2 regions of the Clavibacter phaseoli genome follow, and region 2 is predicted to be linked to the other one. Evidence: predicted binding sites of a transcription regulator. Region 2 holds the regulator's gene; the other holds the start of a gene.
The links. Region 2 encodes LexA, which represses DNA repair genes until DNA is damaged. Its sites were predicted from a motif close to TCGAACANNTGTTCGA; they were not measured.

Region 1: the regulator LexA is predicted to act here: its motif matches at 3,990-4,005, upstream of FGI33_RS05680 (DNA polymerase III subunit alpha).

Annotation. Positions count from the first base shown of each region.
Region 1 is NZ_CP040786.1:1,213,394-1,222,192, forward strand. It holds gene FGI33_RS05660 (LysR substrate-binding domain-containing protein) at 1-355, shown strand, start outside; gene FGI33_RS05665 (LCP family protein) at 369-1,625, opposite strand; gene FGI33_RS05670 (dienelactone hydrolase family protein) at 1,732-2,481, opposite strand; gene FGI33_RS05675 (glucose-6-phosphate dehydrogenase) at 2,570-3,937, opposite strand; gene FGI33_RS05680 (DNA polymerase III subunit alpha) at 4,052-7,474, shown strand; gene FGI33_RS05685 (FUSC family protein) at 7,546-8,592, shown strand; gene FGI33_RS05690 (alpha/beta hydrolase) at 8,589-8,799, shown strand, end outside.
Region 2 is NZ_CP040786.1:654,003-662,801, reverse strand. It holds gene priA (bifunctional 1-(5-phosphoribosyl)-5-((5-phosphoribosylamino)methylideneamino)imidazole-4-carboxamide isomerase/phosphoribosylanthranilate isomerase PriA) at 1-181, opposite strand, end outside; gene hisH (imidazole glycerol phosphate synthase subunit HisH) at 246-887, opposite strand; gene hisB (imidazoleglycerol-phosphate dehydratase HisB) at 884-1,492, opposite strand; gene FGI33_RS03080 (LysM peptidoglycan-binding domain-containing protein) at 1,602-1,988, opposite strand; gene lexA (transcriptional repressor LexA) at 2,350-3,030, shown strand; gene hflX (GTPase HflX) at 3,116-4,681, opposite strand; gene FGI33_RS03065 (class I SAM-dependent methyltransferase) at 4,722-5,339, shown strand; gene dapF (diaminopimelate epimerase) at 5,387-6,265, opposite strand; gene miaA (tRNA (adenosine(37)-N6)-dimethylallyltransferase MiaA) at 6,275-7,198, opposite strand; gene miaB (tRNA (N6-isopentenyl adenosine(37)-C2)-methylthiotransferase MiaB) at 7,195-8,775, opposite strand.

The DNA.
Region 1 (8,799 bases), 560 kb from region 2:
CGACGAGCCCTTCGTGTTCCCGCCGCGACGCGCGAGCGACGACGCCTACGCGCGGAACCTCGAGCCCGTCACCGAACGGGGCCGGATCGTGCGGGTCGTCCAGGAGGGGTCGACGTGGACCATGATCATCCACCTCGTGGGGGCGGGGCTCGGCGTGACGATCGCCCCGCGGAGCGCGACGGTCGGCGCGCCGGACACGGTCCGCGTCGTCCCGCTCCGGGACTCGCGCGCGACCTCGACGGTGCACGTCGCGACGCGCGCCGACGATCCGAACCCCGTCGTGCGGGCGTTCCTCGCGGCGCGCGCGACGGAGGCCGCCCCGGATCCGGCCTCGCGAGGACGGTCGGCGCGCTGACGGCGGCGCCGGATCAGCCCTGCCCGTTGGAGCAGGTGCTCTGCGCGGCGGTCTGGCCGGTGATGCTCGGGTCGAGCACCTCGGCCGTCGCGGTGGGCGGCGTCGTCGACCCGCCGGTCGGCGGCGCGGTCGTGGCGGGCGGGGTCGTGGCCCCGTCGGCGGGCACGCTGCCGGACTCGTCGGACGTCGCCGCCTGGCCGAGCGAGAAGTCCGCGTCGGACGCGAGGAGGCCCACGAGCTGCGCGGCGGCCGCCTCGTCCGGCTGGACCCGCCCGTTGGCGAGCACCGTGCCCGGGTACTGCAGGAACACGACGTCGTCGAGCGGGATGTCCTTGAAGGTGAGCGCGACCGAGACGAGCGTGTCGAGGTCGGCGAGCGACGTGGACAGCTGCATGTTGTCGACCACCGCGCGCGCGATGCCGTAGAGCTTGGCGGGGTTGGTGAGGGTGTCGGTGCTCTTGATGGTGCGCACGAGAGCGCTCAGGAACACCTGCTGGTTGCCGATGCGCGAGATGTCGCTGCCGTCGCCGACGCCGTAGCGGGTGCGGAGGAACTGCACGGCGTCCTTGCCCTGGAGCGTGTGGAGGCCGGGATCCAGCGACAGGTCGGTCTTCTTGTCGTAGATGCCGTTGGCCACGCAGACCTCGACGCCGCCGACGGCGTTGGACATCTCGACCACGCCGTTGAACTGCACGACGCCGCCGTAGGGGATGTCGAGCCCGGTGAGGCCCTCGACCATCCGCACGGTGCACTCGAAGCCGCCGCGCGACAGCGACTCGTTGAGCTGGGCGCGCGAGCTGGCGGCGTACTTCGTGCCGTCGGGGCCCTCGCACTCGGGGATGGGCACGAGCATGTCGCGCGGGAAGGAGATGACCGTCGCGCGGCTGCTGTCCTCGCTGATGTGGAGCAGCATCGTGACGTCGTTGAGGGTGGCCGTGCCCACGTCCTTCGCGGCGCCGTATCCGTCGCCCTGGCCGGCGCGGCTGTCGCTGCCGACGATGAGGATGTTCGCGCCGCCGTCGATGCCGCCGAGCGACGGCGGCATGGTCTGGCCGCCCGAGATGTCGACCGTGTTGTCGGCGACGGTGCGGGAGAGGTCCCAGGCGGCGATGCCCACGACCGAGAGCGTGCTCACGAGGGCGACCGCCACGGTCGCGGCGATGCCCTTCATCACGGTGCGTCCGGCGCTCGGGGTGCGGAGCCGGCCGTGCCGTGCGATGCCGCGGACGCGGGCCCGGTCGGAGCGGGTCCTCTGGGGGGCGTGCTGCATGGGGGATCTCTCGTCGCCGGGCGGGGAGCGCCGGGCGCGGGCACCCGGATCCTCCACAGGGTAGCCGAGGGCGGTGGAGAGTCCGCTCGGCGCGCGGGCCCGTGCGCTAGGCGCCCGTCCGCTCCTCGCCGCGCAGGTGGGCGTCGAGAAAGGCGTCGATCCGCCGCCACGCGTCCGCCGCCGACGCGGGCTCCGGGCCCATGCCGACCGCGCGCAGCACCGGGCGGAGCGGCCGGGGACCCATCTCGGCCTCGTTGAGGAAGGAGTGCCCGGCGGCTGCGTACTCGCGCACGTCGTGGTCGATGCCGTGCGCCACGAGGGCGGCCTCGAGGCGGTCGGCGGACCCCGCGAGCTGCCGGTCGCGGCCGCCGTAGCTCGCGACGATCGGGCACGCGCCGTCGAGCACGCCGTCGAGGTCCTCGGGCAGCATCCCGTAGTTGACGCTCGACGCGTCGAAGCCCCGGGAGGCCGCGGCCAGGGCGAACCCGCCGCCCATGCAGAACCCGATGACGCCGACGCGCCCGGTGCAGTCGGCGCGGGCGAGGAGGGCGCGGCGGGCGGACTCGACGTCGACGAACGCGCGGCCCTCCCCCGCTGCCAGCGTCCGGAATGTCGCGACCAGGCAGCGGCGCGCGCCGCCCGCGGAGAAGAGGTCGGGCATGAGCGCGAGGAAGCCGGCCTCGGCGAGGCGCTCGGCCTGGCGGCGCATGACGTCGGTGACGCCGAAGGCCTCGTGCACCACCACGACGGCGGGCCAGGGGCCCTCCCCGTCCGGCACCGCCAGCACGCCGTGGAGGCCGGGCGACGCCCCGGGCGCGGCGGCGGGCAGGGGGATCTCGGTGAGGGTCACGGGCATGCCCTCACGCTAGGACGCGACGAGGGCGCCGCCGCCGGGAGGCGACGACGCCCAGGGAGCCGTCATGCGGGAGGTCGACGTGGGGCGGTCAGCGCCAGGCGGTCGGCCCCGCGGATCCCGCGCGGTACTCGGCCATGGGCACGCGGTCGCCCTTCCAGGCGCGCATGACGGGCGCGACGATGCGCCAGCACCGCTCGGCCACGTCGCCGCGGACCGAGAGGCGCGGATCACCCGCGAGGATCCCGTCGAGCACCTCGCCGTACGGGGTGAGCTCGGGCTGGGCGAACTCCGCGCGGAACGTGGATTGCGTGAGCGTGAAGGGCTCGCCCGTGCCGTCCATCGTGACCTCGAGCGAGATGCCGTCGGGCTTGAGGTCGATGATGAGCCGGTCCGGTCGGGCGGAGCCGTGGAGGCCCCGCGGCAGGTGCGCCACCGGCTTGAAGGTGACGACGATGCGCTTGGACGCCTCCTTGAGGGCCTTGCCCGAGCGCAGGCGGAACGGCACTCCCGCCCAGCGCGCGTTCGCGACGCCGAACGTGACCTCGGCGAGCGTCTCCGTCTCGTTGGCCGGATCCACCCCCTCCTCCTTGGCGTACGCGGGGATGCGCGTGCCGTCGACCGTCGCGCCCGTGTACCGGGCCCGGCGGCTGTGCGCGACGGGGTCGTTGTCCCACACCTCGGTGGCGCGGAGGACCGAGGCGATGTTCGAGCGCAGGTCGTCCGGGTCGATGCTCGCGGGCGGCTCCATCGCGAAGACCGCGAGCACCTGCAGCAGGTGGCTCTGGATCATGTCGACGAGCGCGCCCGACTTGTCGTAGTAGGCGGCGCGGCCCTCGAGCGCGAGCGTCTCGTCGTAGAGGATCTCGACCTTCTCGATGTCCCGGGCGCTCCACACCGACTCGAAGAAGCGGTTGGCGAAGCGCAGCGACACGAGGTTGAGCACCGTGGAGAGGCCGAGGAAGTGGTCGGTGCGGTGGATGCGGTCCTCCGGCACGAGCTTCAGCAGCTGGCGGTTGAGCTGCGCGGCGCTGCGGCTGTTCGAGCCGAACGGCTTCTCGAGCGCCAGCGTGGTGCCCTCCGGCAGGTCGAGCTTCTCCAGCTGCTCGCACACCGCGATGGAGATGGCCGGCGGCAGCGCGAAGTAGAGGGCCGGCGCGCCCTCGCACGCCTCGAGGATGCGCTTCAGGTCGTCGAGGTCGGTGGGGTCGGCCTGGATGTACTTGGTGGACGAGACGATGCCCGCTGCCCGGCGTCCCGTGGCGTCGACCGAGTCGAACGCGGTCTTGACCGTCTTCGTCCACTCCTGCGGGCTGCGTTCGCTCCGTCCGGTGCCGATGAGCTGGATCCTGCGCCCCCGATCGCTCGCCACGAGGCTGCCGAGACCCGGCAGGAGGAGGCGTTCCGTGAGGTCGCCGCTGGCGCCGAGGATGACGAGGGTGGAGGGTTCGCTGGTCATCCTCCGAGACTACGGGTCGCGGCTGCCGGGCAGCCGACCTACACTGGGCGAGTCGAACATCCGTTCGAACATCGCGCCCGGGGAGGGCGCGGGCGGACATCGAGGGAGGCGCGCGTGAGCTTCACCCACCTGCACGTCGCGTCCGCCTTCTCCGCCCACTTCGGCACCTCGGCGCCCGAGGCGCTCGTCGACCGGGTCGCGTCCGAGGGCGCGCCGGCCGCGGCGATCACCGACCGCGACGGGCTGTACGGCGCCGTCCGCCACATCCGCCGCTCCATCGCCCAGGGGGTCTCCCCCGTCGTCGGCGCGGAGCTCGGGCTCACGGGCGAGCACCCGGGACGGATCACGGTGCTCGCGCACGGCGGCACGCGCGGGCAGGGCTGGGCGGCGCTCAGCCGGCTCATCAGCGCGAGCCACGGGCGCGGCACGGCGAGGAGCACCGCCCGGAGCGCCCAGGCCGGCATCGCGCGCTCCCGGCCGCCCGCGTTCCTGCTCGGCGAGGAGGGGCCGGTCGGCACCGTCATGCTCGGGCCCGACTCGGACGTCGGCCGCGCCGTCGCGGCGGGCGACCACGCGCTCGCGTCCCGCCACCTAGCCGAGTGGGCCCGGCTCCTGCCCGGCGCGGTCGTGGTCGAGGTGGTCTGCCACTTCACCGAGCCCGGCGAGTCCGCGAGCCTCCGGCACGCCGCCCGCATGCTCGAGCTCGCCGACGCCCACCGCGTCCCCGCGGTGCTCACCAACGCCGTGCGCTACCTCGAGCCCGACGACGCGCTCACGGGCGACGTGCTCGACGCCGCCGGCACGCTCCGGCCGCTCGGGTCGTTCCGCCCGCAGCCCAACGGGCAGGCGTGGCTGAAGACCCCGGCCGAGATGCAGGAGATCGCCCGGGAGATCGCGGGCACGTCGGCGCTCGACCGTCGGGCCGGCGAGGCGCTGCTGCGCGCCACCGAGGAGCTCGCCGACCGCTGCCGGCTGGATCCCGACGCCGACCTCGCCTGGCGGAAGCCGAAGCTGCCGGAGAAGTCGGTCATCGGGGTGACGGGCGACCCGGACGAGGCGCTCTGGCGGAAGGCCGAGGCCGGCGTCACCGAGCGGTTCGGGCACGTGGACGAGTCGATGCGGCAGCGCGTGCTCGCCCGCATGCGCACCGAGCTCCAGACCATCACGGGCTTCGGCTTCGCCACCTACTTCCTCACGGTCGCCGACGTCTGCGCGCTCATGCGCGACATGGGCGTGCGCAACCAGGCGCGGGGATCCGGCGCGGGCAGCCTCGTCAACTACCTGCTGCGCATCTCCAACGTCGACCCGCTCGAGCACGACCTGCTCTTCGAGCGCTTCCTCGGCAAGGTCCGCTCGACGCTGCCGGACATCGACATCGACGTGGAGTCCGCGCGCCGGCACGAGGTCTACCACCGCGTGTTCGAGAAGTACGGCAGCAACCGGGTCACCCTGCTGTCGATGCAGAACACGTACCGGGCCCGCGGCGCCGCGCGCGACGCCGGGCTCGCGCTCGACCTCGACGAGCAGCAGATCGACTTCATCGCCAAGAACATCTGGCGGTTCAACGCGCGCGAGTTCCGGGCGGTGCTCGAGACGAAGCCCGAGCTCAAGCCCATCGCCGACCTCGTGCGCGACGACCCCAGCATCGACCTGCTGGTCGACCTCACCGAGCGGCTCGACCGGCTCCCTCGGCACATCTCCATGCACCCGTGCGGCGTGATCCTCGGCGACTCCGACCTGCTCAGCACGAGCCCCGTGCAGCCGAGCGGCATGGGCCTGCCGATGAGCCAGTTCGACAAGGACGACATCGACGACATGGGGCTCCTGAAGCTCGACATCCTCGGCGTGCGGATGCAGAGCACCATGGCGTACGCGCTGGAGGAGATCCACCGCATCCACGGCACGCGCTCGGCGGTCGCGGGCGGCGTCCCGGTCGACGCGCGCTACGTGCACCGCGACGGGCGCATCGAGCTCGACGAGATCCCGCACGACGACGAGGAGACCTTCGCGGCCATCCGCACCACGCACACGCTCGGCATGTTCCAGATCGAGTCGCCCGGGCAGCGCGAGCTCATCGGCAAGATGCAGCCGGACGTGTACGAGGACCTCATCGCCGACATCTCGCTGTTCCGGCCGGGCCCCATGAAGGGCAACATGGTCGCGCCGTTCCTCGACACGAAGCACGGCATCACCCGGCCCGACTACCTGCACCCGCGCTTCGCGCCGTTCCTCGCGCCCACGTTCGGCGTCGTCATCTACCACGAGCAGGTCATCCGGATCTTCGCCGACTGCATGCAGGTCTCCCTCGCGGAGGCCGACGAGCTGCGCCGCAACATGGAGCGCATGGACACCGTGGTCGAGGCCGCGTTCCGGGAGCGCACCGCCCTGCACGTCGACGGGCGCACGGGCCGGCGCCCCTTCTCGGACGCCGACGTCGAGCGCATCTGGAAGGCGCTCAAGGGCTTCGGCTCGTTCGGGTTCTGCAAGGCGCACGGCGCCGCGTTCGCGCTGCCCACGTGGCAGAGCGCGTGGCTGAAGACGCACTACCCGGCGGAGTTCCTCGCGGGGATCCTCACGCACGACCCCGGCATGTACCCCAAGCGCCTGCTCCTCACCGAGGCGCGTCGCATGGGCGTGCCCGTGCTGCCGCTCGACGTCAACCGGTCGACCGGCGTCTACCGCGTGGAGCGCGTCGAGGGCGAGGGGACGACGGGGCGCACGCGCATCGGCGAGCTGGGGATCCGGCTGTCGCTGCAGGACGTGCACGGGATGAGCCAGGCGGAGCTGGAGCGGATCGAGCGGGGCCAGCCCTACGACTCCATCAGCGACTTCTACGCGAAGGCGCAGCCGTCGCGCGCGCTGCTCGAGCGGCTGGCCGCCGTGGGCGCGCTCGACTCGCTCGCGACGGACGAGGCCGACCGGGCGGCGCGCGGGGCCGCGTCGCGCGGCGACGTGATGGCGTTCGCGCGCCGGCTCACGGCGCGGGCGGCCCGTCCCGCGGATCCGGCCGGCCAGCTGCCGCTCTTCGTCGACGACCGCGACCTCATCCCGCGCGGCTCGCCCGACCCCGACGGCCGCGCGCGCGTCGCCGCCGAGCTCGACATCCTGCAGATGGAGGTCACCGAGCACGTGCTGGAGAGCTACCGGCCCATGCTCGACGAGCTCGGGGTCATCCCGGCGAGCCAGCTGCTCGAGGTGCGCAGCGGCTCCGAGGTGGTGGTCGCGGGGATCCGCATCGCCACGCAGACGCCGCCCATGCGCAGCGGCAAGCGCGTGGTCTTCATCAGCCTCGACGACGGCACGGGCTGCTCCGACTCCACCTTCTTCGACGAGGCGCAGCAGAAGGCCGGGCCCATGCTCTTCGGCACGAGGCTGCTCGTCATCCGCGGGCGCACCCGGCGCACGGGCGAGCGCGGCGTCTCCATCCAGGCGGAGGACGCGTGGGACCTCAAGGAGATGTGGGCGCGCTGGCAGGACGCGAGGCGGCAGGGCGGCGGCGGGGCCGACGGGATGGACGACGCGGCCCAGGTCGCCTGAGGCCCCGGTCGCCCGGTGTCCTCCGCCCGCGGGATGATGGATCCACCCGAGACCGCCGCCGGAGGCCGCACGTGCGCATCACCACGACCGTCCGCACCACCACGCGCATCCCGTTCGTCCAGGTGGTCAAGACCTCGGTCGCCGCGATCATCGCCTGGTTCGTCTGCATCGCCCTGCTGCCCGCGCAGCTGCCCATCTTCGCGACCATCGCGGCGCTGCTCGTGGTGCAGCCGAGCATCAACCAGACCTTCGGGAAGGCGGTCGAGCGCAGCCTCGGCGTGATCACGGGCGTGCTGCTCGCGCTCCTCCTCGGGCTGGCGCTCGGCACGTCGAGCTGGGTGGTGCTCCTCGCGGTCGTCGTCGCCGTGCTGGTGGGCTGGGTGTTCCGGCTGACGCCCGGGTCGAGCACGCAGATCCCCATCAGCGCGATGCTCGTGCTCGCCATCGGCCAGCTCTCGCCCGTCTACGCGGTCGACCGCATCGTGGAGACGATCCTCGGCGCGGCCATCGGCGTGGTCGTCAACATCGCGATCGCCCCGCCCGTGCTGCACGAGGCGAGCCGGCGCGCCGTGGTCGGCCTCGCGGGCGACTGCGCCGCGGCCCTCGATCGGCTGGCGGGGGCGCTGTCCGAGCCGGTCGACCGCGACGAGCTCGACCGCATGCTCGCCCGCGCCCGCGAGCTGCGGCCGCTCCACACGAAGGCCGTCGCCGAGGTCGACCGGGGGCTCGAGAGCCTCACCCTCAACCCGCTCCGGCGGCGGCACCGCGCGCTGCTCGAGGCCGACCGGGAGCTCCTCGCGACGCTCACCGTGCTCGTCAACCGCGTGGTCGGCATGACGCGCGCCGTGCACGACCGCTACGACCCGTCGCTCGCCGAGGAGCCCGTCGTCCGCGGCATCGCGACGGAGCTGACGCGCGCGGCCCACGACGTGCGGCTCCTCGCCGAGCACGCGCTGCCGGGCGACGGCCGCGCGGGCGGCGCCGACGGGCGAGAGGAGCCCGCGCTCACGGCCCCGCTCGTGGTGCTGCAGCCGAGCGAGGAGCACTGGATCCTCATCGGGTCGCTGCTGGAGGACATCCGCCGCATCCGCTCGGAGATCATCGGCGGCGCCGAGTGACGGGGCCCCTGCCCGGATACAGCCCGCTCGAGCTGGACGCGGATCCCGCCGCCTCCGGCCTCGCGCGCGGCAGCACCCCCACCGGCCTCGGCGTCGTGCGGCACCACCACGCCGCGGTCCGCGGATCCGACACGGCGACGGTGATGCTGCACGGCGCCGCCGGATCCTGGACCACCTGGACGCCGCTGATCCGCACCGCCCGCGAGG
Region 2 (8,799 bases):
CGAGGTCGACGAGGTGCAGCCACTCGGCGCCCTGCTCGGCCCAGTCCCGGGCCGCGTCGACGGGATCGCCGTAGCCGGTCTCGGTGCCGGCCGCGCCCTGCGTGAGGCGGACGGCCTGGCCGCCCGCCACGTCGACGGCGGGCAGGAGGGTCAGGCGGGGGGTGCTGGTGAACTCGCTCATGGGGCCTTCCATCGTTCGGGCGTTCGGGCGGGGCCGTCGGCGACGGCGGATGCGGATGCGGGCGTCAGGCGGCGCGGAGGGTGCCGAGCCAGTTCGCGAGCAGCCGGATCCCGGCCGCCCCCGACTTCTCGGGGTGGAACTGCGTGGCGGTGAGGGGGCCGTTCTCGACCGCGGCGACGAAGCGCTCGCCGTGCGTCGCCCACGTCACGCGGGGCGCCGGCAGCGGCGGGAGCGGGTCGATGCCCCACGTGCGCGCGGCGTAGGAGTGCACGAAGTAGAAGCGCTCGTCCTCGAGGCCCGCGAACAGCGCGGACCCCTCGGGCACCTCGACGGTGTTCCAGCCCATGTGCGGCAGCACGTCCGACTCGATGCGGTCGACCGTGCCCGGCCACTCCCCCAGGCCCGCGACGTCGACGTCGCGCTCGACGCCGCGGTCGAACATGACCTGCATGCCCACGCAGATGCCGAGCACCGGGCGGCCGCCGGCGAGGCGGCGGTCGACGACGCGGTCGCCGCCGGCCGCCCGCAACGCGGTCATGACGGCCGAGAACGCGCCGACGCCGGGGACGAGGAGCCCGTCGGCCTCGTGCGCCCGCTTCGGGTCGCCCGTCAGCTCGACGTCCGCGCCGGCCAGCTCGAGCGCCTTGACCGCGGAGTGGACGTTGCCGCTCCCGTAGTCGAGGACGACGACGGAGGGCCGCGTCACAGCGCGCCCTTGGTGGACGGGATGCCGGAGACGCGCGGGTCGAGCTCCTTGGCGAGGCGGAACGCGCGCGCGAAGGACTTGAACTCCGCCTCGGCGATGTGGTGCGGGTCGCGCCCGCCGAGCACGGTGACGTGCACGGTCAGGCCGGCGTGGAAGGTGATGGCCTCGAAGACGTGGCGGACCATGGATCCGGTGAAGTGACCGCCGATGAGGTGCATCTCGAAGCCGGCGGGCTCGCCCGAGTGCACGAGGAACGGACGGCCGGAGATGTCGACGACCGACTGCACCAGGGCCTCGTCGAGCGGGACGAGCGCGTCGCCGAAGCGGGCGATGCCGGACTTGTCGCCGAGCGCCTCGCGGATGGCCTGCCCGAGCACGATCCCCACGTCCTCCACGGTGTGGTGCACGTCGATGTGCGTGTCGCCCGTGGCGGTGACCTTCAGGTCGGTGAGCGAGTGCTTCGCGAACGCGGTGAGCATGTGATCGTAGAACGGGACCGAGGTGCTGATCTCGGAGGCACCGGTGCCGTCGAGGTCGAGCTGGAGGTCGATGCGGGACTCGCTGGTCTGCCGCGTGACGTGCGCGGTGCGCGCGAGGGTGCTCATGGGTCCCATGCTACCGATCGCATCCCGTCGTACCGCCGCGCTCCCGGCCGCCACCGGGAGCGACGACGGACCCCGTGCGCGCTCGCCGCGCAGACGCGGCGGCGCGGGTTCAGTGGGCGTACTGGGCGGGGACGGCGAGCTGCTGGCCGGCCGCGACATCCGACGAGGGGAGGCGGTTGAGGTCGACGACCGACGCGATGACGTCGCGCGGGTCGGCCGACGGCGCGATCTCCTCGGCGAGGTCCCAGAGGGACTCGCCGCTCGACACGGTGACGTACTCGAACGCGGTGCCCGACGCGTCCTTCGACGCGACGGCCGCGCCGCCGTTGAGGGCGACGAGCCCGGCGCCGAGCGCGAGCGGGGTCGCGACGAGCGCGGTGAGGACGACGCGGCCCCGGCGCGTGATGCGCAGGCGCGTGCGGGGCGCGACGGCGGCCTCCGCGACGGGTGCGACGGCGGAGGCGGTGGTTCCGGGGGTGGTGGCTGCGGTGTTCATGGTGACCTCTCGTGCGAGACGGTGGGGCGTCGGCGCGACGCGCTCGGCGGTGCAGTGCGGTACGGCATGCGATGCGGGTCGGGCAGCTCGCACCCGGCTCTCGGCCGGGAGAGCCGGGTGCGAAGCTGTGTTCCGAACATACATTCGAAACCAGCCCTCCGCAAGCCCTCATCGCCTCGATCCGGCCCCCAGGCGCGCGACACGCTCGAACAGGTGTTTGTACGAGGTGCCCCGGCTGGATACAGTTTCGAGTGCCTGGTGTCCATTCCACCGGGCACCACCGACATCGCCCCCGCGAGGGCGTCGGCCCGCCGGGTCGACCGCCCCGCGGCGGCGTCGGCGACGAGAGGCGGGCCGTGGCATGACGGACGAGCGAGCGGCGGGAGGCGGCGCGACGAGGCGCCGCAAGAGCCTCAGCGACAAGCAGATCTCGATCCTGGAGTTCATCCAGCGCACCATCGCCGGCCAGGGCTACCCGCCGAGCATGCGCGAGATCGGCGACGCCGTGGGCCTCGCGTCGCTCTCGAGCGTCACCCACCAGCTCAACCAGCTCGAGCTCTCCGGCTACCTCCGTCGCGACCCGAACCGGCCGCGCGCCCTCGAGGTGCTCATCGACCTGCCGGGCACCGGCGCCGCGGAGAGCGGAGAGCCGTCGACGCCCGTGGGCGACGCCGCCATGGTGCCCATGGTCGGCCGCATCGCCGCCGGCATCCCCATCACCGCGGAGCAGATGGTCGAGGAGGTCTTCCCCCTCCCCCGCCAGCTCGTCGGCAAGGGCGACCTCTTCATGCTCCGCGTCGTCGGCGACTCCATGATCGACGCGGCGATCTGCGACGGCGACTGGGTGGTCGTCCGCCAGCAGAAGACCGCGGAGAACGGCGACATCGTCGCCGCCATGCTCGACGACGAGGCGACGGTCAAGGTGTTCCGCCAGCGCGACGGCCACACGTGGCTGCTCCCCCGCAACAGCGCCTTCGAGCCGATCCTCGGCGACTTCGCCGAGGTCGTCGGCAAGGTCGTGGCGGTCATGCGCTCGGTCTGATCCCCGCGCACGACGCACGAGAGCGGCCGGTCCCCCAGTGGGCCGGCCGCTCTCGTGCGCGCGGTGCGCGGTGGTGCGGCGCGGATCAGACCGCGGGGACCACCGAGTACGCCTGGACCTGCGCCTGCTGCTCGGCCGTCACGAGCGCGCGCACGCGCGTGCCCTCCTCGACGTACGCGGTCTCGAGGACCTTCGCCCCGTCGTGGAGCATCGCGACGATCTCGCCGTGCTCGAAGGGCACCAGGAGGTCGACCTCGATGGTCGGCTGCGGGAGCAGCTCCGCGATGCGGCGACGCAGCTCCTCGACGCCCTCGCCCGTGCGGGCCGACACGAAGACGCCCTGCGGGGCGAGGCCGCGCAGGACCACGCGGTCGCCGTCCGAGGCGAGGTCGCTCTTGTTGAACACGACGATCTCCGGGATGGACGAGGCGTCCACCTCCGCGATGACCTCGTGCACGGTCGCGAGCTGCGCCGCGGGATCCGGGTGCGAGGCGTCGACGACGTGCACGAGCACGTCGGAGTCGGCGAGCTCCTCCAGCGTCGAGCGGAACGCCTCGACCAGCTGGTGCGGCAGGTTCCGCACGAAGCCGACGGTGTCGGCCAGCGTGTAGAGCTGGCCCTGATCCGTCTCCGTCTTTCGCACGGTCGCGTCGAGCGTCGCGAACAGCGCGTTCTCGACGAGCACGCCCGCCTTCGTCACCCGATTGAGCAGCGACGACTTCCCGGCGTTGGTGTAGCCGACGATCGCGACCGAGGGCACCGAGTGCCGGTCGCGGTTGGCGCGCTTGGTGTCGCGGGCGGGCTTCATCGCGGCGATCTGCTTGCGGAGGCGCGCCATGCGCGTGTTGATGCGCCGGCGGTCGAGCTCGATCTTCGTCTCACCGGGTCCGCGCGATCCCATGCCCGCGCCCGCGCCGCCGACCTGGCCACCCGCCTGGCGCGACATCGAGTCGCCCCATCCGCGGAGGCGCGGGAGGAGGTACTGCAGCTGGGCGAGCTCGACCTGCGCCTTGCCCTCGCGGCTCTTGGCGTGCTGGCTGAAGATGTCGAGGATCACGGCGGTGCGGTCGATGACCTTCACCTTCACCACGTCCTCGAGCGCGCGCCGCTGGCTCGGGGCGAGCTCGGTGTCGGCGATGACGGTGTCTGCGCCGACCGCCGCGACCAGCGCGCGCAGCTCCTCGGCCTTGCCGCGGCCGAAGTAGGTGCTCGGATCCGGCGTGGGGCGGCGCTGCAGCAGGCCGTCGAGGACGACCGCGCCCGCGGTCTCCGCGAGGGCCGCGAGCTCGCGCATGCTGTTCTCGGCGTCGTCGACGGACCCCTGCGAGTACACGCCGATGAGCACGACGTTCTCGAGTCGCAGCTGCCGGTACTCGACCTCGGTGACGTCCTCGAGCTCGGTGGAGAGGCCGGGGACGCGGCGCAGCGCCTGCCGGTCGGCGCGCTCGCTCTGGTCGCCGTCCGAGCCCTGCTCGGTGTCGGGGGCCGCGGACAGCGCCTGCGCGCCGGACCCGCGGAAGAGGGCGTAGCCGGCGGACCGGTCATCCGCCCGGGCGAGGACGCGCGCGACGACGTCGTCCCGGTCGGTGTTCTCGGTGGACGTCGTCGTCGTGTCCGCGGGCTCGTGGTCGTGCTCGTCGTGCGTGATCATGTGCTCCCATCGTAGCGTCGGCGTCCGGTATCGTCCCGGTATGGCCGACGCGCACTACTTCTCCTCGTCGCCGGCCGGACCCCTGCGCACCCGCACGATCACGGTCGAGCTGGGCGGACGGACGGTCGACGTCGAGACCGCCGGCGGTGTCTTCAGCCCCGAGCACGTCGACCAGGGCACCCTGGTGCTGCTGCGCAACGTCCCCGCGCCCCCTGCCGAGGGGCATCTGCTGGACGTGGGCTGCGGCTGGGGTCCCGTGGCGCTCGATCTCGCGATGCGATCGCCGTCGGCCACCGTGTGGGCGGTCGACGTGAACGAGCGGGCGCTCGAGCTGACGCGGGCGAACGCCCGGTCCCTCGGTCTCGAGAACCTCAACGCCGTGCTGCCCGAGGATGTTCCCGCCGGCCTCCCCTTCGCCACCGTGTGGTCGAACCCGCCGATCCGCGTCGGCAAGGAGGCGCTGCACGGGATCCTGCTCGACTGGATGCCCCGCCTCGCGCCGGACGCGGACGCCTGGCTCGTCGTGCAGCGCAACCTCGGATCCGACTCGCTGCAGCGCTGGCTGGTCGACTCCCTGCCCGCGGGCCTCGAGACGACGCGCGCGGCGTCCGACAAGGGCTTCCGGGTCCTCCGCGTGCACCGCGGCGCGGACTCCTAGGCCATCCTCCGCCGCCGGTCGCCGCGTCCCGGGGTGGGACGAGCGGATCAGGCCAGCGCCACGACCCCGTCGAACACCAGCTCAGCGGGACCCGAGAGGCCGACGTGCTCGCCGTCCTCGGTCGGGAACATCCGCACGCCGAGCACGCCGCCCGGGACCTGCACGCGCCACTGGTGCGGTGCGGCAGCACCCGCCCAGTGCCGCGTCGCGAGGGCCGCGGCCGCGGCGCCCGTGCCGCAGCTCAGCGTCTCGCCGCTGCCGCGCTCGTGGACGCGCATGGTGATGTGGCCCACGCCGTCCACGACGAGCGGATCCGCGGGCACCACGAGCTCGACGTTCGCGCCGTCGGCGGGCTCCGGATCCAGCTGCGGGACGAAGGCGAGGTCCGCCTCAGCGAGCTCGTCCTCGCTCGACAGCGCGACCACCACGTGCGGGTTGCCCACGTCGATGCCGAGGCCCGGACGCGCGACCTGCAGGTCCTTGGCGCGCACGAGCGGCTCGCCGCCCGCCAGCGCCCAGCGGCCGAGGTCGACCTGGAAGCCGGATCCGCTGCGCTGCACGTCCCGGACGCCGGCGCGGGTGCCGATCGGGATCGTGCGGCCAGGGGGCAGCTCGATGAGCCCGTTCTCGATGAGGAAGAGGGTGAAGACGCGGATGCCGTTCCCGCACATCTCGGCGGGGCTGCCGTCGACGTTGCGGTAGTCCATGAACCACTCGGCGTCCGGGTCTTCGTCGAGGGCCGCGCGGCCCTCGGGGATGCGGCTGGAGAGCACCGCGCGGATCGTGCCGTCGGCGCCGATGCCGAAGTGGCGGTCGCAGAGCGCCTGCACCTGGGTGTCGGTCAGGTCGATCTCGCCCGCGGGATCCGCGAACAGCACGAAGTCGTTGCCCGTGCCCTGGCCCTTGGTGAACTGCAGGTCTGCCATCCCGCCAGCCTACGGGCGCGTCGCCGGAAGAGCGTCGAGCGCGTGCTCGAGCAGGCGGTCGTCGCGGGCGTCGAGCCGGACGGCGTCCGCGTAGCGGCCGAACCACGAGACCTGGCGTCGCGCGTACCGTCGGGTGAGCGCGCGGGTCTCCTCCACCGCCTGCTCCTCGGTCAGCTCCCCCGCGAGCTGCCTGGCCGCCTGCGCGTAGCCGATGGCACGGGAGGCGGTGACGCCGTCGGCGAGCCCGGCGGGCAACAGCCCCGCGACCTCGTCCACGAGCCCGTCCTCCCACATGCCGGACACGCGGGCGTCGAGCCGCGGCACGAGCTCCTCGCGCGGCAGCGTGAGCGCCAGGATCCGCGCGGGATGCCACGGCTGCGGCTCGGCGGACGCGCGCTCCGGCTGCGGGCCCGCCATCTCGACGACCTCCAGCGCCCGCACGAGGCGCCTCCCGTTCTGCGCGCCGATCCGCTCGGCCGCGACCGGATCGAGGTCGCGGAGGCGCCGGTGCAGCATGCCCGGGCCGGTCGCCGCGAGCTCCTGCTCGAGGCGCTGCCGGATCTCGGGATCGGTCCCGGGGAAGTCGTAGTCGAAGAGCACCGACGAGACGTAGAGGCCGGATCCGCCGACGAGGACCGGGACCGCCCCGCGCTCGAGGATCCCGCTGATCACCCCGCGCGCCTCCTCCTGGTAGGCGGCGACGGTCGCCTCCGCGGTCACGTCGAGGACGTCGAGCATGTGGTGCGGCACGCCGCGCCGCTCGGCCTCGGGCAGCTTCGCCGTGCCGATGTCCATGCCCCGGTAGAGCTGCATGGCGTCCGCGTTGACGATCTCCGCCGCGCGGCCCTCGGACCGCAGCCGGTCCGCGATGTCGAGGGACAGGGCGGACTTGCCGGTGCCGGTGGCGCCGACGACCGCGACGATCGGGGTCACGCGCGGTGTCGCGGGTGCGCGGATCCGTCGCCGGCCGCCGTGGGCACGCGGAGCGAGGGCAGCCCGAGCGAGACGCGCGGCGCCCCGCCGGCGCTTGATCCCGCGCCCGCCTGCGGCGTCGGCACGCCGCAGGAGTCGGCCTGCGCGCGCTCCCACGCGTCGCCGGCGCGGGTGCGGCGGATGCGCAGCGGAGCGCCGTCCGCCGAGTCCGCGATGAGGTGGAACGGCGCCGCGCGGGTGATCTCGACCTCGACCGCGTCGCCGGGGCGCGGCTCGCCGCTTCCCTCCGGGACGTCGAGGTGGACGAGGCGGCCGTCCTGCGCACGCCCGGTGACCCGGCGGGTGTCGCCGTCCTTCCGGCCCTCGTGCGCGCTCACCAGCACCTCGACCGTGCGGCCGACCACGCGCTGGTTCTCTTCGTGGCTGATGCGCTCCTGCAGCGCGGTGAGGCGCCCGTACCGCTCCTTCACGACGTCGGCGGGCACCTGCTCCTCCATCGTCGCGGCGGGAGTCCCCGGGCGGATGGAGTACTGGAACGTGAACGCGGACGAGAAGCGGGCCGCCTCGACGACGCGGAGGGTCTCTCGGAAGTCCTCCTCCGTCTCGCCGGGGAACCCGACGATGATGTCGGTCGTGATGGCCGCGTCGGGGATGCGCGTGCGCACCCGGTCGAGGATCCCGAGGAAGCGCTCGGACCGGTAGGAGCGGCGCATGGCCTTGAGGATCCGGTCGGATCCCGACTGCAGCGGCATGTGCAGCTGCGGCATGACCGCCGGCGTCTCGGCCATCGCGTCGATGACGTCGTCCGTGAAGGCGGCCGGGTGGGGGCTCGTGAAGCGGATGCGCTCCAGCCCCTCGATGGCGCCGGCGGCCCGCAGCAGCTTCCCGAACGCCTGCCGGTCGCCGAACTCGACGCCGTAGGAGTTGACGTTCTGGCCGAGCAGCGTGACCTCGACCGCGCCGTCGTCGACGAGGGCCTGGATCTCGGCGAGGATGTCCCCCGGCCGTCGGTCCTTCTCCTTGCCGCGGAGGGCCGGCACGATGCAGAACGTGCAGGTGTTGTTGCAGCCGACGGAGATGGACACCCATCCGCTCGCGATCTCGTCGCGCTTGGTGGGCAGCGTGGACGGGAAGGTCTCGAGGCTCTCGAGGATCTCGAGCTGCGCCTCGCCGTTGTGCCGTGCGCGCTCGAGCAGCGTCGGCAGCGCGCCCATGTTGTGCGTGCCGAAGACGACGTCGACCCATGGCGCCCTCTCGAGGACGGTCGCGCGGTCCTTCTGCGCGAGGCACCCGCCGACGGCGATCTGCATGCCCTCGTGCCGGCGCTTGACCCCGGCGAGGTGCCCGAGGTTGCCGTAGAGCTTGTTGTCCGCGTTCTCGCGGACCGCGCACGTGTTGATGACGACGATGTCCGCCTCGGCGCCCTCGGCCGAGACGTACCCGGCGGCCTCGAGCGAGCCAGTGAGCCGCTCCGAGTCGTGGACGTTCATCTGGCAGCCGTAGGTGCGGACCTCGTACGTCCGGGGCCGGTCGGCTGCGGGCGGGGCGACGCGGACGTGCTCGGCGACGGTGCTCATGATGAATCGATCCTACGTGCGGGG